One region of the Streptomyces odontomachicola genome, then DNA from elsewhere that is predicted to be linked to it. Evidence: riboswitches for the same ligand, from Rfam matches in the RefSeq annotation. Region 1 holds a riboswitch; each other region holds the start of a gene.
What was found. Region 1 has a riboswitch for cobalamin ahead of ABEE00_RS30360 (ribonucleoside-diphosphate reductase subunit alpha). Riboswitches for the same ligand answer to the same signal wherever they lie in the genome.
Positions count from the first base shown of each region.

Region 2: linked by a shared signal. The riboswitch ahead of ABEE00_RS07025 (energy-coupling factor ABC transporter permease) and the one ahead of ABEE00_RS30360 (ribonucleoside-diphosphate reductase subunit alpha) in region 1 are both predicted to bind cobalamin.
Region 3: linked by a shared signal. The riboswitch ahead of ABEE00_RS01205 (ABC transporter substrate-binding protein) and the one ahead of ABEE00_RS30360 (ribonucleoside-diphosphate reductase subunit alpha) in region 1 are both predicted to bind cobalamin.
Region 4: linked by a shared signal. The riboswitch ahead of ABEE00_RS04700 (CoA-acylating methylmalonate-semialdehyde dehydrogenase) and the one ahead of ABEE00_RS30360 (ribonucleoside-diphosphate reductase subunit alpha) in region 1 are both predicted to bind cobalamin.

Region 1 is NZ_JBCFOK010000020.1:22,634-27,480, reverse strand. Features, by position in the region: gene ABEE00_RS30370 (carbon starvation CstA family protein) at 1-1,245, shown strand, start outside; gene ABEE00_RS30365 (GNAT family N-acetyltransferase) at 1,369-1,863, shown strand; cobalamin riboswitch at 2,013-2,150, shown strand; gene ABEE00_RS30360 (ribonucleoside-diphosphate reductase subunit alpha) at 2,285-4,726, shown strand; gene ABEE00_RS30355 (ribonucleotide-diphosphate reductase subunit beta) at 4,726-4,847, shown strand, end outside.
Region 2 is NZ_JBCFOK010000003.1:405,487-410,333, forward strand. Features, by position in the region: gene ABEE00_RS07010 (energy-coupling factor ABC transporter ATP-binding protein) at 1-626, opposite strand, end outside; gene cbiQ (cobalt ECF transporter T component CbiQ) at 702-1,460, opposite strand; gene ABEE00_RS07020 (energy-coupling factor ABC transporter substrate-binding protein) at 1,467-1,943, opposite strand; gene ABEE00_RS07025 (energy-coupling factor ABC transporter permease) at 1,940-2,695, opposite strand; cobalamin riboswitch at 2,725-2,911, opposite strand; gene ABEE00_RS07030 (heparin lyase I family protein) at 3,263-3,979, shown strand; gene ABEE00_RS07035 (hypothetical protein) at 4,229-4,847, shown strand, end outside.
Region 3 is NZ_JBCFOK010000001.1:228,780-233,626, reverse strand. Features, by position in the region: gene ABEE00_RS01215 (ABC transporter ATP-binding protein) at 1-304, opposite strand, end outside; gene ABEE00_RS01210 (FecCD family ABC transporter permease) at 339-1,448, opposite strand; gene ABEE00_RS01205 (ABC transporter substrate-binding protein) at 1,451-2,506, opposite strand; cobalamin riboswitch at 2,553-2,755, opposite strand; gene serC (phosphoserine transaminase) at 2,862-3,980, shown strand; gene ABEE00_RS01195 (ABC transporter permease) at 4,073-4,847, opposite strand, start outside.
Region 4 is NZ_JBCFOK010000002.1:421,234-426,080, forward strand. Features, by position in the region: gene ABEE00_RS04695 (M14 family zinc carboxypeptidase) at 1-1,035, opposite strand, end outside; cobalamin riboswitch at 1,260-1,460, shown strand; gene ABEE00_RS04700 (CoA-acylating methylmalonate-semialdehyde dehydrogenase) at 1,488-3,032, shown strand; gene ABEE00_RS04705 (acyl-CoA dehydrogenase family protein) at 3,038-4,186, shown strand; gene ABEE00_RS04710 (enoyl-CoA hydratase/isomerase family protein) at 4,183-4,847, shown strand, end outside.

The DNA.
Region 1 (4,847 bases):
GTGGTCGTCGCGCTGCCCGGCATGAAGATGGACGCGGTCACCGACTTCGCCACCAAGGGCACGGGACCGGTCTTCGCGGGCTCGCTCTTCCCCTTCGTCTTCATCACCATCGCGTGCGGCGCGCTCTCCGGGTTCCACTCGCTGATCGCCTCGGGCACCACCCCGAAGATGATCCAGAAGGAGACCCAGATCCGGATGATCGGGTACGGGGCGATGCTGATGGAGTCCTTCGTCGCCGTGATGGCGCTGGTCGCGGCCAGCATCATCGACCCGGGCCTGTACTTCGCGATGAACGCTCCGGCGGGCGTGATCGGCGACTCCGTGCAGTCGGCGTCCCAGGCGGTCGCGGGCTTCGGCTATCACATCTCGCCCGACCAACTGGCCGCCGCTGCCAAGGCCGTCGAGGAACACTCGCTGCTCTCGCGCACGGGCGGGGCGCCCACGCTGGCGGTCGGCGTGTCCGAGATCTTCTCCCAGGCGTTCGGCGGCGCCGGGATGAAGGCGTTCTGGTACCACTTCGCGATCATGTTCGAGGCGCTGTTCATCCTCACCGCGCTGGACGCGGGGACCCGGGTGGGGCGCTTCATGCTGCAGGACACGCTCGGCAACGTGATCCCGAAGTTCCGCAACGTGAGCTGGCAGCCCGGGATCTGGCTGACCAGCGGCGTCGTGGTGGCCCTGTGGGGCTACTTCCTGTGGGTCGGCGTGCACGAGCCGCTGGGCGGGATCAACCAGCTCTTCCCCCTGTTCGGCATCGCGAACCAGCTCCTCGCCGCGGTCGCGCTGGCCGTCGCCACCACGCTGCTGATCAAGTCGGGGCGGCTCAAGTGGGCCTGGGTGACCGGGATTCCGCTGGTCTGGGACGCGGTGGTCACGCTGACCGCGAGCTGGCAGAAGGTGTTCTCCTCCGATCCGAAGGTGGGCTTCTTCCAGCAGCGTTCGGACACCCAGGCGGCCATCGCGCAGAACAAGGTGCTCCCGCCCGCCAAGACCATGGACGACATGCACACCATCGTCACCAACACCACGGTGGACGGCGTGCTGTCGGCCCTCTTCGCGCTGCTGGTCGTGGTGGTCCTGGCGGACGCGGCCCGCACGTGTGTGAAGTCGCTGCGGCTGCAACGGGCGGGCATCCCCTCCGAGTTGCAGGAGGCGCCGTACGAGGAGTCGCGGATCACCGCGCCCGACGGGCTGATCTCCACCAAGGAGGAGAGGGCGGAGCTGGCGGCTGCGCAGCGGGAGTGAGCGAGCGTGCGTGGCTGCTCGCGCGTGACCGCTGACGCGGTGACCTGCGCATGAGACCCCAAGTGCCCCACTGGCGGCCGCCGTTCGCGGCGATTGTCAGTGGGGGGCTTCATGCTTGCTCCCATGGACATCACCATCAGGAGCGCGCGTCCGGAGGAGCTGGACGAGATCGGCGAGCTGACCGCCGGGGCCTACGCGTCGGACGGCCTGCTCGACCCCGGCGACCCCTATCTGGACACGCTGCGGGACGCGCGGTCGCGGGAGGGCGCGGGCGAGATGCTGGTCGCCGTCCCGCGCGAGGGCGGCCCCGTGCTGGGCAGCGTGGTCTTCGTCCCGCACGGCACGCGGCTGGCGGAGATATCCGCGCCCGACGAGGCGGAGTTCAGGATGCTCGCCGTGCGCTCCGAGGGACGCGGCCGCGGCACCGGCGAGGCACTGGTCCGCGCCTGCATGGACCGCGCGCGGCTGCTGGGGGTGCGGCGCCTGGTGCTGTCCACGGGCGAGCGGATGAGGGCGGGCCACCGGCTGTACGAGCGGCTGGGCTTCACCCGCACCCCCGAGCGCGACTGGAGCCCGGTGCCGGACGTGAGGCTGATGACGTACGCACTGGAGCTGTAGCCGGAGCGGGAGCCGGAGCCGGAGTTGAAGCCGTCGCCGGAGCTGTGGCCGGAGCCGTGTCCCCGGGCCGCACAGGCGTGGCCCGCGGAAAGATCGCTTGACCCGCGACACAAGATATGGGGTGGGCCGCACAAGCCAACACAACATGTATGCTCGTGTTCGCTGTCGCCGCAGGGGAATCCGGTGCGAATCCGGAACTGTCCCGCAACGGTGAGCGTGGGCCCCTCATGCCCGTATGAGGGCCGGCCCGCGCGAGTCCGAGTGCCTGCCGGCAGTGGGAAATGTCGTCCGGGCTTCGTGGGTTGGGCCGGTGGACGTCGTGGGGTGTGCCCCGTTGTGCCCTGCCCTGGTGGCACCGCACGCCCCCGCGGCCTCGTGCACCACCCGTCGCGGCCCCCGCCACGCGAGGGAGAGCACGTCCGTGACCATCGCACCAGCAGCACCCGCCGCATCCTCCGGCGCGGCCGGTCCTTGTGACAAGGAGCCCGGCTCAGACCCCGGGCGCCCCGAGGAACGCCTGCTGCGCACGCTCGGAGAGCTGACCGAGGGCCTGCCCGCCACCGACCCCGAGCGGATCGCCGCCGCCGTGCGCCGCGGGCGGCAACCCGGCGCGGACTACGCCGAGTTGCACGGCCTCGCCACCGAGACGGCCGCTGGCCTGACCGCAGAGGAGCCGGAGTATTCGCGGCTCGCCGCGCGGCTGCTGACCCTCTCGGTGCGGGAGGAGGCGGCCTCGCAGGGCGCGGACTCCTTCTCCGCCTCGGTCGCCGCCGGGCACGGCGAGGGGCTGATCGCGGACGGGACGGCCCGCTTCGTGCGGCTGCACGCCGAGCGGCTCGACGCGCTGGTGGAGCGGGCGGTGGCGGACGGCGCGGACGACAGGTTCGGCTACTTCGGCCTGCGTACGCTGCACTCCCGCTATCTGCTGCGGCACCCCACCACCCGCAAGGTCATCGAGACGCCGCAGCACTTCCTGCTGCGGGTGGCCTGCGGTCTGGCCGAGGACGACTCCGAGCGCGCCCTCGACGACGTGGCCGAGCTGTACGGGCTGACCAGCTCGCTCTCGTACCTGCCCTCGTCGCCCACGCTGTTCAACTCCGGCACCCGGCACCCGCAGATGTCCTCCTGCTATCTGCTGGACTCCCCGCTGGACGAGCTGGACTCGATCTACGAGCGGTATCACCAGGTCGCGCGGCTCTCGAAGCACGCGGGCGGCATCGGGCTGCCGTTCTCCCGCATCCGCGCCCGCGGTTCGCTGATCCGCGGCACCAACGGGCACTCCAACGGGATCGTGCCGTTCCTGCGCACCCTCGACTCCTCGGTGGCCGCGGTCAACCAGGGCGGCCGGCGCAAGGGCGCGGCCTGCGTCTACCTGGAGCCCTGGCACGCGGACGTCGAGGAGTTCCTGGAGCTGCGGGACAACACCGGCGAGGACGCCCGGCGCACCCACAACCTCAACATCGCGCACTGGATCCCGGACGAGTTCATGCGCCGTGTGGAGGCCGATGCGGAATGGTCGCTGTTCTCCCCCGCTGACGCGCCGGAGCTGGTGGACCTGTGGGGTGAGGAGTTCGACGCGGCGTACCGGAAGGCGGAGGCCGAGGAGCGGTACGTACGCCGCGTCCCCGCGCGGCAGTTGTACTCGCGGATGATGCGCACCCTCGCGCAGACCGGCAACGGCTGGATGACCTTCAAGGACGCCTCCAACCGCACGGCCAACCAGACCGCCGAGCCGGGCAGTGTGGTGCACTCCTCGAACCTGTGCACCGAGATCCTGGAGGTCACCGACGACTCCGAGACCGCCGTGTGCAACCTCGGCTCGGTCAATCTCGCCGCGCACCTGGACGAGGACGGCGAGCTGGACTGGGAGCGCCTGGACGCGACCGTGCGCACCGCGGTGGCCTTCCTGGACCGCGTGGTGGACATCAACTTCTATCCCACGGGCCAGGCCGGAGCCTCCAACTCCCGCTGGCGGCCGGTCGGTCTGGGCCTGATGGGGCTGCAGGACGTGTTCTTCCGGCGGCGGCTCGCCTTCGACTCGGCCGAGGCCCGCGAGCTGTCCACGCGGATCTCCGAGCGCATCATGCTCGCCGCCTACGAGGCGTCGGCCGATCTCGCCGAGCGGCACGGCCCGCTGCCCGCGTGGGAGCACACCCGCACCGCGCGCGGCGTCCTGCACCCCGACCACTACGCGGACGCGGCGCCGCACTGGCCGGAGCGCTGGGAGGCGCTGCGCGCGCGCATCGCTCAGACGGGCATGCGCAACGCGCTGCTGCTCGCCATCGCGCCGACGGCCACCATCGCGTCCATCGCGGGCGTGTACGAGTGCATCGAGCCGCAGGTGTCCAACCTCTTCAAACGCGAGACCCTCAGCGGTGAGTTCCTCCAGGTCAACGCGTACCTGGTGGAGGAGCTGAAGCGGCACGGGCTGTGGGACGGCCAGGCGCTGGAGGCCCTGCGGGACGCCAACGGCTCGGTGCAGGACCTGGAGTGGGTCCCCGAGGAGGTGCGCGCGCTGTACCGCACCGCGTGGGAGCTCCCGCAGCGCGCCGTCATCGACATGGCCGCGGCCCGCACCCCGTACCTCGACCAGAGCCAGTCGCTCAACCTGTTCATGGCCGCGCCGACCATCGGGAAGCTCAGCTCGATGTACGCGTACGCCTGGCGACAGGGCATCAAGACCACGTACTACCTGCGCTCGCGTCCCGCCACGCGCATCGCGCAGGCGGCGGGCGGCGGCACACGGACCGCGGCCGGCGACTCAGCCCCGACCGCCGCGCCCACCCTGCCCGTCCAGCAGGCGGACGAGGAAGCCGCCGCCTGCTCCCTGGAAAACCCCGAGTCCTGCGAGGCCTGCCAGTAATGCCGACCGCCGACGACACGACCACCACCGGTACGCAGAATCTGCTCGACCCCGGCTTCGAGCTGACCCTGCGCCCCATGCGCTACCCGCACTTCTACGAGCGCTACCGGGACGCGATCAA
Region 2 (4,847 bases), on a different contig from region 1:
GCGAGGGTCTCCAACAGGCGCTCCTGACCGTCCGGGTCCAGGCCCGCGGTCGGCTCGTCGAGGATGAGCACCCGCGGTCGCATCGCCACGGCGCCCGCGATCGCGGACCGCTTGCGCTGCCCGTACGAGAGGAGGTGGGTGGGCCGGTCGCGGAGCGGGGTGATGTCCAGGGACTCCAGGGCCTGTTCGACCCGTGCGCGCACCTCCTCCTCGGGCAGCCCCAGATTCATCGGGCCGAACGAGACGTCCTGCCCGACCGACGCGGCGAAGAGCTGGTCGTCGGGGTCCTGGAGCACGAGCTGCACCGTGCTGCGCAGCCGGGTCAGCTCCTTGCGCGAGCGGCCCAGCGCGGCGCCCTCGAGACGGAGTTCGCCGCCGGTGCAGGGCAGGCCGCCGCTGAGCAGCCGCAGCAGGGTGGTCTTGCCGCTGCCGTTCCGGCCCAGCAGGGCCGTACGGCGCCCCGCGCTGAGCGCGAAGGAGACGCCCTCGAAGACGGCGGGCCCCTCCTCGTACGCGTAGCCGGCCCCGGCGAGCTCGACCACGGGGACGCCGTACCCGGAGGGGCCGCCGGCGCCGGGAGCGCCCGCGGTGCCGGGCTCAGCGGCGGGGGAGGGGGCGCGGGTCATACGGGAACTCCTTGCGTGGAAATGCGGTTGGGAGGAGTGGGGGAGGACATTCGGGAAGGAGCGCGCAGGTCCCCCTCACATCTGGCTCCGCAGGACGAGGGGAAGTACGAGGGCGAGCGCGGCGATCCCCGCGAGGAGCGTGGCGGAGGAGGCCAGGAAGCGCGGGGACAGGTGCGCGGGCGGCACCTGGACACGGAGCGTGCCGTCGTATCCCCGGCCCGCGAGCCCGGTCTGCAGTCGCGACGCGCGGTCGAAGGCGCGCACGAACGAGGTCGCGCCCAGCGCCGCCAGCGAACGCCACGCCGCGGAGCGGGTGGTGTGGCCGAGGCGGGCCGCCTGCACCTGCCGGATCTGGTTCATGGAGTCCAGCAGCAGGAAGCTCATGCGGTAGACCACCATCGCCACGTCCACGACAGCGGCGGGCACCCCGGCGCGCACCAGCCGCGGCAGCACGTCGGCCACCGGAGTGGTGAAGGCGAACAGCAGCACCCCGAGCGAGGCGGCCGAGGTGCGCAGCAGGAGCCCTCCCGCGTGCGCGGGCCCGCCGGGCGCGAGGGCGATCAGCCCGTGCGGACCCGCGACCTGGAACAGCAGCGGTATGGCCCCGGTCACGCAGAAGCCGAGCGGAATGCGGTAGGCGCGCCACAGCTTGCGGGGCGGTACGCGGGCCGGGCCGAGCAGCACGGACAGCGCCGCCGCGGCGACCAGCGCCGCGCCGGGCCAGGGCGGCAGTGAGATCGCGAGAATGGTCAGGCCGAGCCCGAGGAACGCCTTCTCGGCCGGATGGCGGTGGCGCCAGCGGCTGCTGTACGCGGCCGCGTCGATGGGCAGCACGGCGGGTTACGGGCGCTGGTCGGGGGTGGCGGCGGTACGGGCGTCGGCGGTGCCGGTGGCGGCGGTACCGGCACCGGCGCTACCGGCATCCGCGGCGTCCGTTCCGTGCTCGCCCTCGACCTTGCCGTCGCCCTCGCCCGTGTCCGTGCCCGCGCTCGTGCCTTCGCGCTGTGCGGCCAGCGCACGCGCCTCGCCCTGCTTGCGGCCCCTGCGGAGGCCGAAGTAGTAGGTGAGCACGCCCGCGCCGAGCGCCGCCTGCAGTGCGAAGAGCGCCGACTCGACCTCGCCAGACGGGGGTTCGTAGAGCGGCGAGAACCACGGCTTGTAGTCCGGCTTGAGCTGCGTGATCGCCGATTCGGCCTGCGCGTCGGAGCCGGTGAAGGGCTCCTTCTTGTGGTCGCCGAGGCCGAACGCCAGCGGGATGACGGCCAGCGCCAGCACGGCCACCACCAGCAGCGTGTTGATCTTCGCGTTGCGGCTCATTCGGACACCGCCTCCTTCCGCTCGCCCTGCTCGCCGGCCGTGTCCCCGCCGTCCGCGCGATCCTGGGTCTCCTGCTTCCGCGCGGCGCCGACCCGCTTCAGGACGCCCAGGCGGATCAGCTCGCCCTTGCTGGACTGCTGGAGGAGCCGCATGACCAGCACCGTGAGCAGTCCCTCGCTGACGGCCAGCGGGATCTGGGTGACGGCGAAGATCCCGGCGAACTTGGCGAGCGCGCCCAGGAAGCCGCTGCTCGCGTCCGGGAAGGCCAGCGCGAGCTGGACGCTGGTGACGCAGTACGTGCTCAGGTCGGCGACGAACGCGCCGAAGAACACCGCGACCATCAGCGGCGCGCCGGACCCGCGCAACAGCCGGTAGATCCCGTACCCCGCCCACGGCCCGACGATGGCCATGGAGAACGCGTTCGCGCCCAGCGTGGTCAGCCCGCCGTGGGCGAGCAGCAGCGCCTGGAAGAGCAGCGTGATGGTGCCCAGGACCGCCATGATGGGCGGCCGGAAGAGCACGGCGCCCAGCCCCGTACCCGTGGGATGCGAGCAACTGCCCGTCACGGAGGGGATCTTCAGGGCCGAGAGGACGAAGGTGAAGGCGCCGGAGGCGCCGAGCAGCAGGGTGCTCTCCGGGTGTGACTTGACCTCGCGGGTCAGGGAGCGCACGCCGTGTATGACGAACGGTGCGGACGCGACGCTCCAGGCGACCGCGTGCGCAGGGGGAAGATACCCCTCGGCAATATGCATGCTAGGGAAGACCTCTCCAGCACCTCGTGGATGGACAACGCACCCTGGCCGGTCTCCTGGCTCACGGGCGCACCTGACTCCGCCTTCCCGGACTCCGCGGTCGTACGCGGAGGTCCAGTGGCTTCCCGGAGGGAGGAGCCGGACTTCCCGATCACAGTGGCGAGGGCCGCACCGGTTTCTCACCGGTTTCCCGAACACCAAGGCCGTTGGACAGTAATGCGACGGACGTGTCCAGGACAAGCTGGCCGCCGGGGGCGCAGTGGCGCGTGAGCGGCGCGTACGCGTGGCGCCTACGGCAACATCCGTACGCGGGCGGGGAGTTGGCGGCCAGGGTGCTCGGGCCGTCGAGTGCGGCGAGCGTTTGCGCGCTTTGCTGAACGTTCGCCCCGCGCGGGCTTTCGCTTGAGTGTTTGTCTTGTGAGCGTTTCCGTTGACCGGTTGTCCCGTACCTCTGGCGCCGGAACGATGGCGGACCGTTCGAGGCCGTACCGGCGCACCGACCACGCTCCGACCCCGCGCCGGCCATCTCCGGCGGCCCGCGCGCCGCCGCCAGCGGAAGGGGACCTCATGCGTCTGCGTAAGCGAACCGCCCTCCCGGCAGCCGCCCTGACCTGCGCCGTCGCGCTGACCGTGAGCAATCAGGCGGGGGCGGCGCCGGTGTGGGACGGCGATGCGGGGCAGGGTACGGGGGTCTTCGCGAGCACCCTGTGCGACGACCCGGGCAGCGTGACCGCGCAGGACAATCACGACGGGCGCGGCAAGGTGTTCAAGTTCAACAAGCCACGAGGGCTCAAGCGTTGTGAAGGGCACGGAAGCCGCGTGGACGGCTCGCCCTACGCGTTCCGGAACAACGCGACGTACTACGTGGGCTGGGACACCCGCACCAACACGGACGACGCCGGGACGATATTCCAGTGGAAGTCCTGGGGCACCAACGACGAGAACCAGCAGAACTATCCGGTGCTCATGAAGGTCGAGGGCGGCGAACTCAAGCTCTTCCACGTCGAACCGGGCGAGAAGTGGACGCTCCAGTGGAGCACCCCCGTGCGCAAGGACACCTGGAAGCGGATCGTCCTGGGCATCCACACCTCTCAATCCGCCGACGAGGGGCGGGTGGAGCTGTACTACAACGGCGCGAAGAAGGCCGACTTCCACGGCCGCACGTGGGACGACAAGGGCAATGTGCCGCGCTGGGGCAGCTATGGGGCGGAGGTCCAGGATCAGCCGGTCATCAACTGGGTCGACGGGCTGCGCATCGGCACGACCTATGGGGACGCGAAGTAGAACCCGCGCCCTCGAACCGTAAATGCGGCATCGTCGGATTTGACCGGCAATCGGGTCCGGGGACGGGAAGTGCGGCGTGACCCGGTGGGAAAAACTGAGTGGCGTCGGCAACCGGGCGGGTGTTTCCGCGCGTCCTTTCGGACTGTCGGACCCTGGAGCTTCCGCCCCAACTCGCCTCGCGGCGCAGCGGAATGGAAGTATCGGGGCCGGCATGAGGAAAGAGCCGCGACGGTGAACCAGGAGAGTGCAATGGAGAACGACGCCTTCCCGGGTACGGGGCCGACGGAGGCGCCCAAGGCCGCACATTCACGACGCGGCGTATTGGGCCGCGCCCTGGCGGTGTCCGGCGGCGCGCTGTTCGCCATGGGCGCTGCGGGGTGTTCGGGCGACAAGAAGGGCGCGGGCGCTGAGAAGGCAGGGGAGAAGTCCTCGGTCGGCTCCATGAGCAGCGGCGCGGACGGCGGCGGCGCAGGTCAGATCGCCGGCGTGCTCGGCGCGAACTTCAACGAGGCCGCCGCGAGCGTCAGCTTCGAGGAGCTGGACGGCGTTTCGGCCGGGTGGCTGCGCGGCTTCGCGGTGATGACCGAGATCAAGGACGACGCCGCGCAGAACCGCGCCGTCAAGAAGCTGCTCGCCGCGCACCGCCGCGGTTTCGGAACGGTTCTCTCGCTGAAGTTCCCCTATAACAACAAGCCGGTGCCGAAGCCCGGAAGCCCGGAGATGAAGGACGAACTCGCGAAGGTCGACAAGGTCCTGGAGGCCGCGCTCGATTCCGTCGACATTCTCGTCATCGGCAACGAGCCCTTCATCGAGAGCGTCGACGCAGACAAGAATTCGCTCGCGCTGAACGAGTTCTACGAAAAGGTCG
Region 3 (4,847 bases), on a different contig from region 1:
TGCGTCCGAGCCGTACGACATCCCGTACGCGCATGTCGACGCCGGTGTCGGCGTGCTGCTCGACCACCGCGACCCGCCGCGCGACGGCCTTGCGCCGCATGGAGCTCAGCGGTACGTCGTCCAGCGCGACGGTCCCGGCAGCGGGCGCGCGGATGCCCGCGAGCAGCCGCAACAGGCTCGATTTACCGGAACCGTTGGGGCCGATCAGGCCCACCGTCGCCCCAGGCGCGGGCCGCAGCGACACCCCGTCAACGAGCAGACGCCCGCCCGCGCCCCAGCTCACGTCGTCAGCAGTCAGCGTCATCGGACACTCCTGTCGTGCTCGCCGCGGGAGGCACTCACCGCACACTCCTGCTCCGGTGGAGGATGAACGCGAAGCACGGCACCCCGATCAGCGAGGTCACCACGCCGACCGGCACCTCCTGCGGGTCGAGCAGCGTGCGGGCCGCGGTGTCCACCCAGACCAGGAAGACGGCGCCGGCGACGGCGGTCGTCGGCAGCAGCGAACGGTGCCCGGGGCCGACCACGGCCCGCGCCGCATGCGGCAGCACCAGCCCCACGAAGCCGATCGCCCCGGCCGCGCTGACCAGCGCCGCGGTCAGCAGCGCGGTGACCGTGAGCAGCACGAACCGCACCCGCCGCACCGAGACGCCGAGCGAGGCGGCCGCCTCCTGCCCGAAGGTGAAGGCGTCCAGGTGGTGCGCGTACGCCAGGCACACCACCATGACCAGCGCCAACGCGCCCCCGCAGAACGCCACATCGCTCCAGTGCGCGTCGGCGAGCGAGCCGAGCAGCCAGAAGAGGACGCCGCGTGTCTGCTCCGCGTTCGCCGAGGACATCACGATGAACGAGGTCAGCGCGGAGAAGAGCTGCATGCCCGCGACCCCGGCGAGCAGCACCCGCTCGTTGGTCGCGCCGGACGCGTACGCCAGGGCCAGTACGAGGACGAAGGAGACCAGCGCGCCGAGGAAGGCCCCGGCCGGCAGGGTCAGCGCGCCGCCCCCGACCCCGAGCACCGCCACCAGCACCGCGCCGGTCGAGGCGCCCGAGGAGACGCCCAGCACATAGGGGTCGGCCAGCGGGTTGCGGAGCAGCGACTGCATGACCGCGCCGCACACCCCGAGTCCGGCCCCGCAGACGGCGGCGAGCACGGTACGGGGCAGCCGCAGGTCCCACACGATGCCCTCGCGGATGGGGCTGAGCCCGGTGTGCACGTCCCAGCCCGCGTGCCCGGCGACCACGCCCCACACGTCGGTGACGCGGATGTCGGAGGGCCCGATGGTGATGGTCACGGCGACGGACAGCAGGAGGAGCACGAGGCCGCCGCCCCACAGCGCCCAGAGCCCGAGGGGAGCGCGCAGCCGCGCGGCACCCCGAGGCGCAACCGGTGCCTCCCCCTCGGCCGCGCGATCACCCTCGGCCGCGCTGTCCCGCTCGGCGGCCCGCACGCTCAATGGTCCAGCCCGTACTTGCGCAGCCCCGCGGCCACCTTCTCGATGCCCTCGCCCGGCACCCGGATCGAGGGGTTCATCGCGGCGCCGCTCAGGAACACGTACCGCTTCTTCTTCACGGCCGTCATCTTCCGGGTGACCGGATTGGACTCCAGCTTCTTGATCTTCTGCTTCGCCGTCTCCGCCGTCTCCCGCTTCCGGGTCAGGTCGCCGAGGACGATCATGTCGGGGTCGCGGTCGGCGACCTGCTCCCAGTTGATCTGGGGCCACTCCTGCTTGGTGTCGTCGAAGACGTTCTTCGCGCCGACGGCGCGGGTGATGATGCCGGGCGCTCCGCAGCAACCGGCCATATAGGGCGATTCGGAGTTGGCGAACCAGTACATGACGCGCGCGTGCCGCGCGTCCACGCCCTCGGTCGCCCTCTTCCTCCGCTTCTCCAGCTTCGCGATCAGCTTCTCACCGCGCTCCTCGACCCCGAACACCTTGGCCAGATCGCGGATCTCGCCGTACACCGAGCCCAGCTCCAGCGGTTTGGTGCGCGCGCCGTCGCCGCCGCCCGAGGTGTCCTTGTCCTCGCAGTCGGAGGGCGAGACGTACGTGGGCACGCCGAGCTTCTCGAAGTCGCCGCGCCCCGCGACGCCGTCCTTGCCCAGCGTGGCCTGGAAGGTGGCCGAGACGAAGTCCGGCTCCTTGTCCAGCACCCGCTCGAAGGAGGGGTTGTTCTCCGCGAGCCGCGGGATCTTCCTGTTGGCGGCTGCCAGTTCGGGCAGCACCGGGTCGGTCCAGGTCGCCGTACCCGCGATGCGGTCGCCGAGGCCGAGCGAGAGAAGGATCTCGGTGGAGTCCTGGTCGAGCGAGACCGCCTGCGACGGCGGCCGCTTCACGGTCACCTCGCGCCCGCAGTTGCCGATCTTCTTCGGGTATCCGGCGGGGGACGCGCCGCCCGCCTTGTCCGAGCCGCCCGACGCGCCGGATCCCCCGCAGGAGGCCAGCAGGCACATCAGGGCCGTGGCCAGTACGGAGACGTGCAGTGAGCGGCGGTGGCGTGACGCCATGATCCGGTGGTCCCTTTTCCGTCAGGGGCTCATGCGCGGAGCCCGGCGACCCGTCGTGCGGCCAGCAGGTCTTCGGGCTCGGGATCGTGTACGGGCGGAGCGCCTTCCCGGGGTGTACGCGGTCAACGGTGACCGCCCGCCCCAGTGGCCTGTGCTCGCCCAGCTCCCACACCGCTGCGCGTCAGCTCCGGATTTCCACCGGATTCCCTTGTACGGAGCGGCTGGTCAACGGGCCGTTCCGTAACTGAACTGGCGTTCGCAAGCTACCACAGGCCGGACAAGCGGACCGGTGAGCTCCGTCTCGCCGTACGGACCCCATACCGCTGCGCTGGGATGACGCACTAGGCTGCGGCTCGTGGCTGATCTCCAGATTCCCGCTGACATCAAGCCCGCCGACGGTCGATTCGGCTCGGGCCCGTCCAAGGTGCGTACGGAGGCGCTCAGCGCCCTGGCTGCCACCGGAACCTCACTTCTCGGCACGTCCCACCGCCAGCCCCCGGTCAAGAACCTGGTCGGCAAGGTGCGCGAGGGCGTGAAGGAGCTCTTCTCGCTCCCCGAGGGGTACGAGGTGGTGCTCGGAAACGGTGGTTCCACCGCGTTCTGGGACATCGCGACGCACGGGCTCATCGAGTCCAAGTCGCAGCACCTGTCCTTCGGGGAGTTCTCCTCGAAGTTCGCCAAGGCCGCGGAGCTCGCGCCCTGGCTGGACGCCCCGTCCGTGATCAAGTCCGAGCCCGGCACCCACCCGAAGGCGGCAGCCGAGCAGGGCGTCGACGTGTACGCCTTCACCCACAACGAGACCTCGACCGGCGTCGCGATGCCGATCGAGCGGGTCGCGGGCGCGGACGAGAACGCGCTGGTGCTCGTGGACGCGACCTCCGGCGCCGGCGGCCTGCCGGTGGACATCGCGCAGACCGACGTCTACTACTTCGCCCCGCAGAAGTCCTTCGCCTCCGACGGCGGACTGTGGATCGCGGCCTTCTCCCCGGCCGCCATCGAGCGGGCCGAGCGCATCGCGGCCTCGGACCGGCACATCCCGGCGTTCTTCGACCTGAAGACGGCGATCGACAACTCCCGCAAGAACCAGACGTACAACACCCCCGCGCTCTCCACCCTGTTCCTGCTGAACGACCAGCTGGAGTGGCTGAACGGGCAGGGCGGCCTGGACTTCGCCGTGCGCCGCACCGCGACCTCCTCGCGCGCGCTGTACGGCTGGGCCGAGGAGGCCAAGCAGGCCACCCCGTTCGTCACGGACCCGGCGCAGCGTTCGCAGGTCGTCGGCACGATCGACTTCGACGATGATGTCGACGCCGCCGAGATCGCCAAGGTGCTGCGCGCCAACGGCATCGTGGACACCGACCCGTACCGCAAGCTGGGCCGCAACCAGCTCCGCGTGGCGATGTTCCCGGCCGTCGAGCCCTCCGACGTGGAGGCGCTGACCGCCTGCGTCGACTACGTGATCGAGCACCTGTAACGCGGAAGCACCGCACACGACGACGGGCCGGGCGCACGGTGCGCCCGGCCCGTCGCGCGTTCCGCTCACGCGCTCACGCGCTCACGCCGTGCTCACGCGCTCAGCCGCTGGAACTTCCGCACCGCCAGCGGCAGGAACACCGCCGTGATCACCAGCGGCCAGACCACCGCCATCAGCGCCGCGTGCTGCTCGATCCAGCTTTCGCCGAGCGGCAGCGGGTTGCCGTACAGCTCGCGTACCGCGTTGGCGGTGGAGGACACCGGATTCCACATGGCGATCGCGCCCAGCCAGTCCGGCATCGCGGACGGCGGGGTGAACACGCTGGAGATCATCCCGAACGGGAAGGCCACGGCGAAGAGGTTGCCGGCCGCCTCCTGGTTGGGCGTCTTCAGGCCCAGCCACACGCCGATCCAGATCAGCGCGAAGCGCAGCAGGAGCAGCAGCACGAAGGCGTACAGCGTCCCGGCGAGCCCTCCGTCCGAACGCCAGCCCACCACCAGCGCGATGGCCGCCAGCACCGCCAGGTCCAGCGCGGCGTGCAGCACATCGGAGACCCCGCGCCCGGTGACCACGGCCGAGGGCGCCATCGGCAGGGACCTGAAGCGGTCGGTGACGCCGCGCTCCTTGTCGATCACGACGGCCATGGCGGTGTTCATGAAGCCGAAGGCCATGGTCATCGCGAACATGCCGGGCATCGCGAAGTCCTTGTAGTCCACGCCCTCGCCGACCTGCATGGCGCTGCCGAAGACATACACGAACAGCAGCACCGAGACGATCGGGAAACCCAACTGCCAGGCGATCAGCGAGGGCTGTTTGACCAGGTGGGTCAGGTCGCGGCGGACCACCGTCCAGCAGTCGGCCAGCGCC
Region 4 (4,847 bases), on a different contig from region 1:
CTGCGGGGTGAATATGGGCGGCCAGTCGTCCCACCCCTCCTTCTGGTCGCGGAAGGGGATGACGGCGGGCTTCACCCCGTCCTTGCGCTCGGTGTAGCCGAGTCCGTTGACCGCCTTCTCCATGCCCAGCGCGTTGCGGTAGGCGTTCTTGAGGAACAGGTCGTACTCGTAGTTCTCCCCGTGCGGCGGAGTGGTCGGCTCGATCAGGGTGCCGTTGACGTATCCGTGCAGGTCGAGCATGACCGCGGGCTGCTTGTCGACGGCGATGCGCCGGATCGCGCGGCTCTCCGGCTGCGAGGCGGTGATGAAGTCGCGGTTGAGGTCGAAGCCGTTCGCATTGGTGCGGGTGCCCGCGATGCGGCCGTCGGGGTTGGCCGTGACGTTCAGATAGACGCGGTGCTTCGCGAGCAGCCCGGCCGTGCCCCGGTCCTTCGCCTTCGCCATCCGCTCGATGAGCTTGAGCGCGGCGTCGGTGCCCTCCCACTCGTTGCCGTGGATGTTGTTGTTGATGAACACCGGGGTCTTGTAGCCGGCCTTGATGCGCGGGTTCCCCGCGGCCTTCGCGGGCGCGTTCTCGATCTGGTCGCGCATCCGCTCCTGCCGCCGCGCCTCGGCGGGGCTCTCCGGCGCCGTGAGGGTGACCAGATACAGCTCGTGCCCGCCCGCGCTGCGCCCTGCGACCTCCACGCTGACGCGCTCGCCCAGCTTCTGCAGGGCGTTCAGCCGGGGCGCGAGTGAGTGGTACGGGGCGAGGCCCAGCTTGGATGACTTGTCCGAGGGGTCGGCGGGCGGCGGGGTGAGGACGGTCTTGCGCGGATAGCCGCCGGAGTGGGTGATCCGGGGGGAGGTGGCGGGGTGTGCACTCGCCTTGCCCAGCAGGGGAGTTGGGGCCTCGCCGCTGTCCCGTACGGGGTGGGGCGGGGGACCGTTCGGCGCGGGTGTCGCGGTGGCGCCCGGCGCGGCGGCGAGCGCGCCCGCGAGTGCCGCGGCCAGCGGCACGCTGAGCAGGCCGGGTCTGAGACGGAACGAGCCCATGCGGCACAACCCTTCGGACGACGGCAGAAGCGGTGCGGTACGAAAGCGGTGCGGTGCGAAAGCGGTGCAGAGCGAAACGGCGCGGGATGAAAAAGAGCGGAGCGAAAGCGATGCTCAGCCGACATCTACCGGCTGGGCCGGAGGGCGACAAGAGCGCGATCAGCGCCACGCGCACACGGGGGAACGGCGGATTCCGGCCGGCGGACCGGCGGGGGTGGACTTACTTGGACGTCCAACTATATGGTCGCTGCACGTCCGCGGTGTCAGGGAAGCCGGTGTGAATCCGGCACGGTCCCGCCACTGTGACCGGGGAGTGTGTTCTCCGCCAACGGGCCACCGGCGCACGGCAGTTGCCGTGTCCGGGAAGGCCGGGGAGCGCGTACTGATCCGGGAGTCAGGATACCGGCCGCGGCTTCGTGTTCCGTGTTGTCCACGAGGATGGAGAAACACGCATGGCCCCCACACGCATGCCCACTTACGCCGATTCGGCCGGACGTGAAGTCCGGGAACTGGCCCATTTCGTCGCCGGCAAGCACAGCCCGGGCACCTCGGGCTCCTACGGCGACGTGTACGACCCCAACACCGGCGAGGTCCAGGCCCGCGTGCCGCTCGCCGACGACGGGGAGACCCGCGCGGTGATCGCCGACGCCGCCGCTGCCCAGCCCGGCTGGGCCGCCTGGAACCCGCAGCGCCGCGCGCGGGTGCTGCTGCGTTTCCTCCAGCTCGTGGAGGAGGAGCGCGACGCACTGGCCAGGATGCTCTCCTCCGAGCACGGCAAGACGGTCGCCGACGCGCACGGGGACCTCCAACGCGGCCTGGAGGTGGTGGAGTTCGCCGCGGGCATCCCGCACCTGTCGAAGGGCGAGTTCACCGACAACGCCGGGGCCGGGATCGACGTGCACTCGCTGCGCGCGCCGCTGGGCGTGATCGCCGGGATCACTCCGTTCAACTTCCCCGCGATGATTCCGCTGTGGCAGGCCGCCCCCGCTCTGGCCTGCGGGAACGCGTTCATCCTCAAGCCCTCGGAGCGCGCTCCCTCGGTCCCGCTGCGGCTCGCCGAGCTCTTCCTGGAGGCCGGTCTGCCGCCGGGCGTGTTCAACGTGGTCAACGGCGGCAGGGAGTCGGTCGACGCGCTCCTGGAGGACCCGCGCGTGGAGGCGCTGGGCTTCGTCGGCTCCACGGCCGTCGCCGAGCGGATCTACGCGACGGCCGCCGCGCACGGCAAGCGCGCGCAGTGCTTCGGCGGCGCCAAGAACCACCTGGTCGTCATGCCCGACGCGGACCTCGACCAGGCGGTGGACGCGCTGATCGGCGCCGGCTACGGCTCGGCGGGGGAGCGCTGCATGGCGGTGTCCGTCGCCGTGCCGGTGGGCGAGCGTACGGCCGACGCGCTGGTCGAGCGGCTCGCGGAGCGGATCGGGCGGCTGCGCGTCGGCCGCGGCGACGATCCCGAGGCGGACTTCGGGCCGCTGGTGGGGCCCGATGCCGTGGAGCGGGTGCGCGGCTATGTCGACCTGGGCGTGCGGGAGGGCGCCGAACTGGTCGTGGACGGGAGGGACTTCCGCCTCGCCGGGCACGAGGGCGGCTTCTTCGCCGGCGCCTCGCTCTTCGACCGGGTCACGCCCGGCATGCGGATCTACCAGGAGGAGATCTTCGGCCCCGTACTGAGCGTCGTACGGGCCGCCGACTACGAGGAGGCGCTGCGCCTGCCCACCGAGCACCCCTACGGGAACGGCGTGTCCGTCTTCACCCGCGACGGCGACACCGCGCGTGACTTCGCCCGGCGTGTGCACACCGGCATGGTCGGCGTGAACGTGCCGATTCCGGTGCCGGTCGCCTACCACACCTTCGGCGGCTGGAAGCGCTCCGGATTCGGGGATCTCAACCAGCACGGCACCGACGCCGTTCGCTTCTGCACCCGCACCAAGACCGTCACCTCGCGCTGGCCCTCGGGTGCCAAGGAGGATGCGCGCTTCACGATTCCGGTGATGGGGTGAGCGCCATGACCGGCACCCTGCTCACCGAGGACCAGACGGCCCTGGTGGAGACCACCCTCGACTTCGCCCAGGACCACCTGGCGCCGCACGCCGTGCGCTGGGACCGCGAGAAGCACTTCCCGGTGGACGTGCTGCGGAAGGCGGCGGGGCTGGGCCTCGGCGGCGTGTACGTACGCGAAGAGTGCGGCGGCAGCGGGCTGAGCCGGGCCGACGGGGCGCTGATCTTCGAGGCGCTGGCCTCGGGCTGCCCCTCCGTTGCCGGGTATCTGTCGATCCACAACATGGTCGCCTGGATGATCGACCGGTACGGGGACGCGGAGCAGCGCGAGCGGTGGCTGCCGCGGCTGTGCGCCATGGAGGACCTGGGCAGCTACTGCCTGACCGAACCGGGTGCAGGATCGGACGCCGCGGCGCTGCGCACCCGCGCGGTGCGGGACGGTGACGGGCATGTGCTGACCGGGGTGAAGCAGTTCATCTCCGGCGCGGGTGCTTCGCAGGTGTACGTGGTGATGGCGCGCACCGGAGGGGACGGGCCGCGGGGGATCTCCGCGTTCCTCGTCGACCGCGACGATCCCGGGCTCTCCTTCGGTGAGAACGAGACCAAGATGGGCTGGAACGCGCAGCCCACGCGGCAGGTGATCCTCGATCAGGTACGGGTACCGGCCGGGCGGATGCTCGGCGGCGAGGGCCAGGGTTTCGGGATCGCCATGAACGGCCTCAACGGCGGGCGGCTCGGCATCGCCGCCTGCTCGCTGGGCGGAGCGCGCAGCGCGGTGCACTCCGCGATGGCCTACCTCGCCGACCGGGAGGCCTTCGGCTCACGGCTGCTGGACGCGCAGGGTCTGCGCTTCGAGCTCGCCGACATGGAGACCGAGCTCACTGCGGCGCGCGCTCTGGTGCACCAGGCTGCGCGTGCGCTGGACCGGGGTGATGCGCGGGCGGCGCAGCAGTGCGCGATGGCCAAGCGGTTCGCGACCGACACCGGCTACTCCGTGGCCGACCGGGCGCTGCAATTGCACGGCGGCTATGGATATCTGACCGAGTACGGCATCGAGAAGATCGTCCGCGATCTGCGGGTGCACAGGATTCTGGAAGGAAGCAACGAGATCATGCGACACATCGTGGCCCGCGGCATGACGGAGGCGTTCCGGTGACCGACTCCGAGAACCAGGCCCCGGCGGAGGCCGAGCAGCACGTCCTCGCGGAGGTCGAGGGCCACGCCGGGCGCCTCACCCTCAATCGGCCGCGCGCCCTCAACTCCCTCACCCACGGCATGGTCATGGGCATGCACGCCGCGCTCGACGCGTGGGAGCGTGACCCGTCCGTACGGACCGTGGTGCTGACCGGCGCCGGCGAGCGGGGGCTGTGCGCGGGCGGCGACATCCGCGCGATCCACGAGGACGTGCGCGCGGGCACGGGCGGCGCGGCCTCGGCCGCCTTCTGGCGCGACGAGTACCGGCTGAACGCCCGCATCGCGCGCTGCCCCAAGCCGTATGTGGCCGTAATGGACGGCATCGTCATGGGCGGCGGCGTCGGCGTCTCCGCGCACGCCGGCATCCGCCTGGTCACCGAGCGCTCCCGGGTCGCCATGCCGGAGACCGGCATCGGCTTCGTACCGGATGTCGGCGGTACGCATCTGCTGGCGCGCGCCCCCGGCGAACTGGGCACCCACCTGGCCCTCACCGGCGACCAGGCGGGCGCGGCCGACGCGCTGCTGTGCGGGCTCGCGGACCACTTCGTACCGTCGGACGCGCTGCCTGACCTGCTGCGGGACCTCGCGGACACGCCCGCGCGCGAGGCGGTCGAGCGGTACGC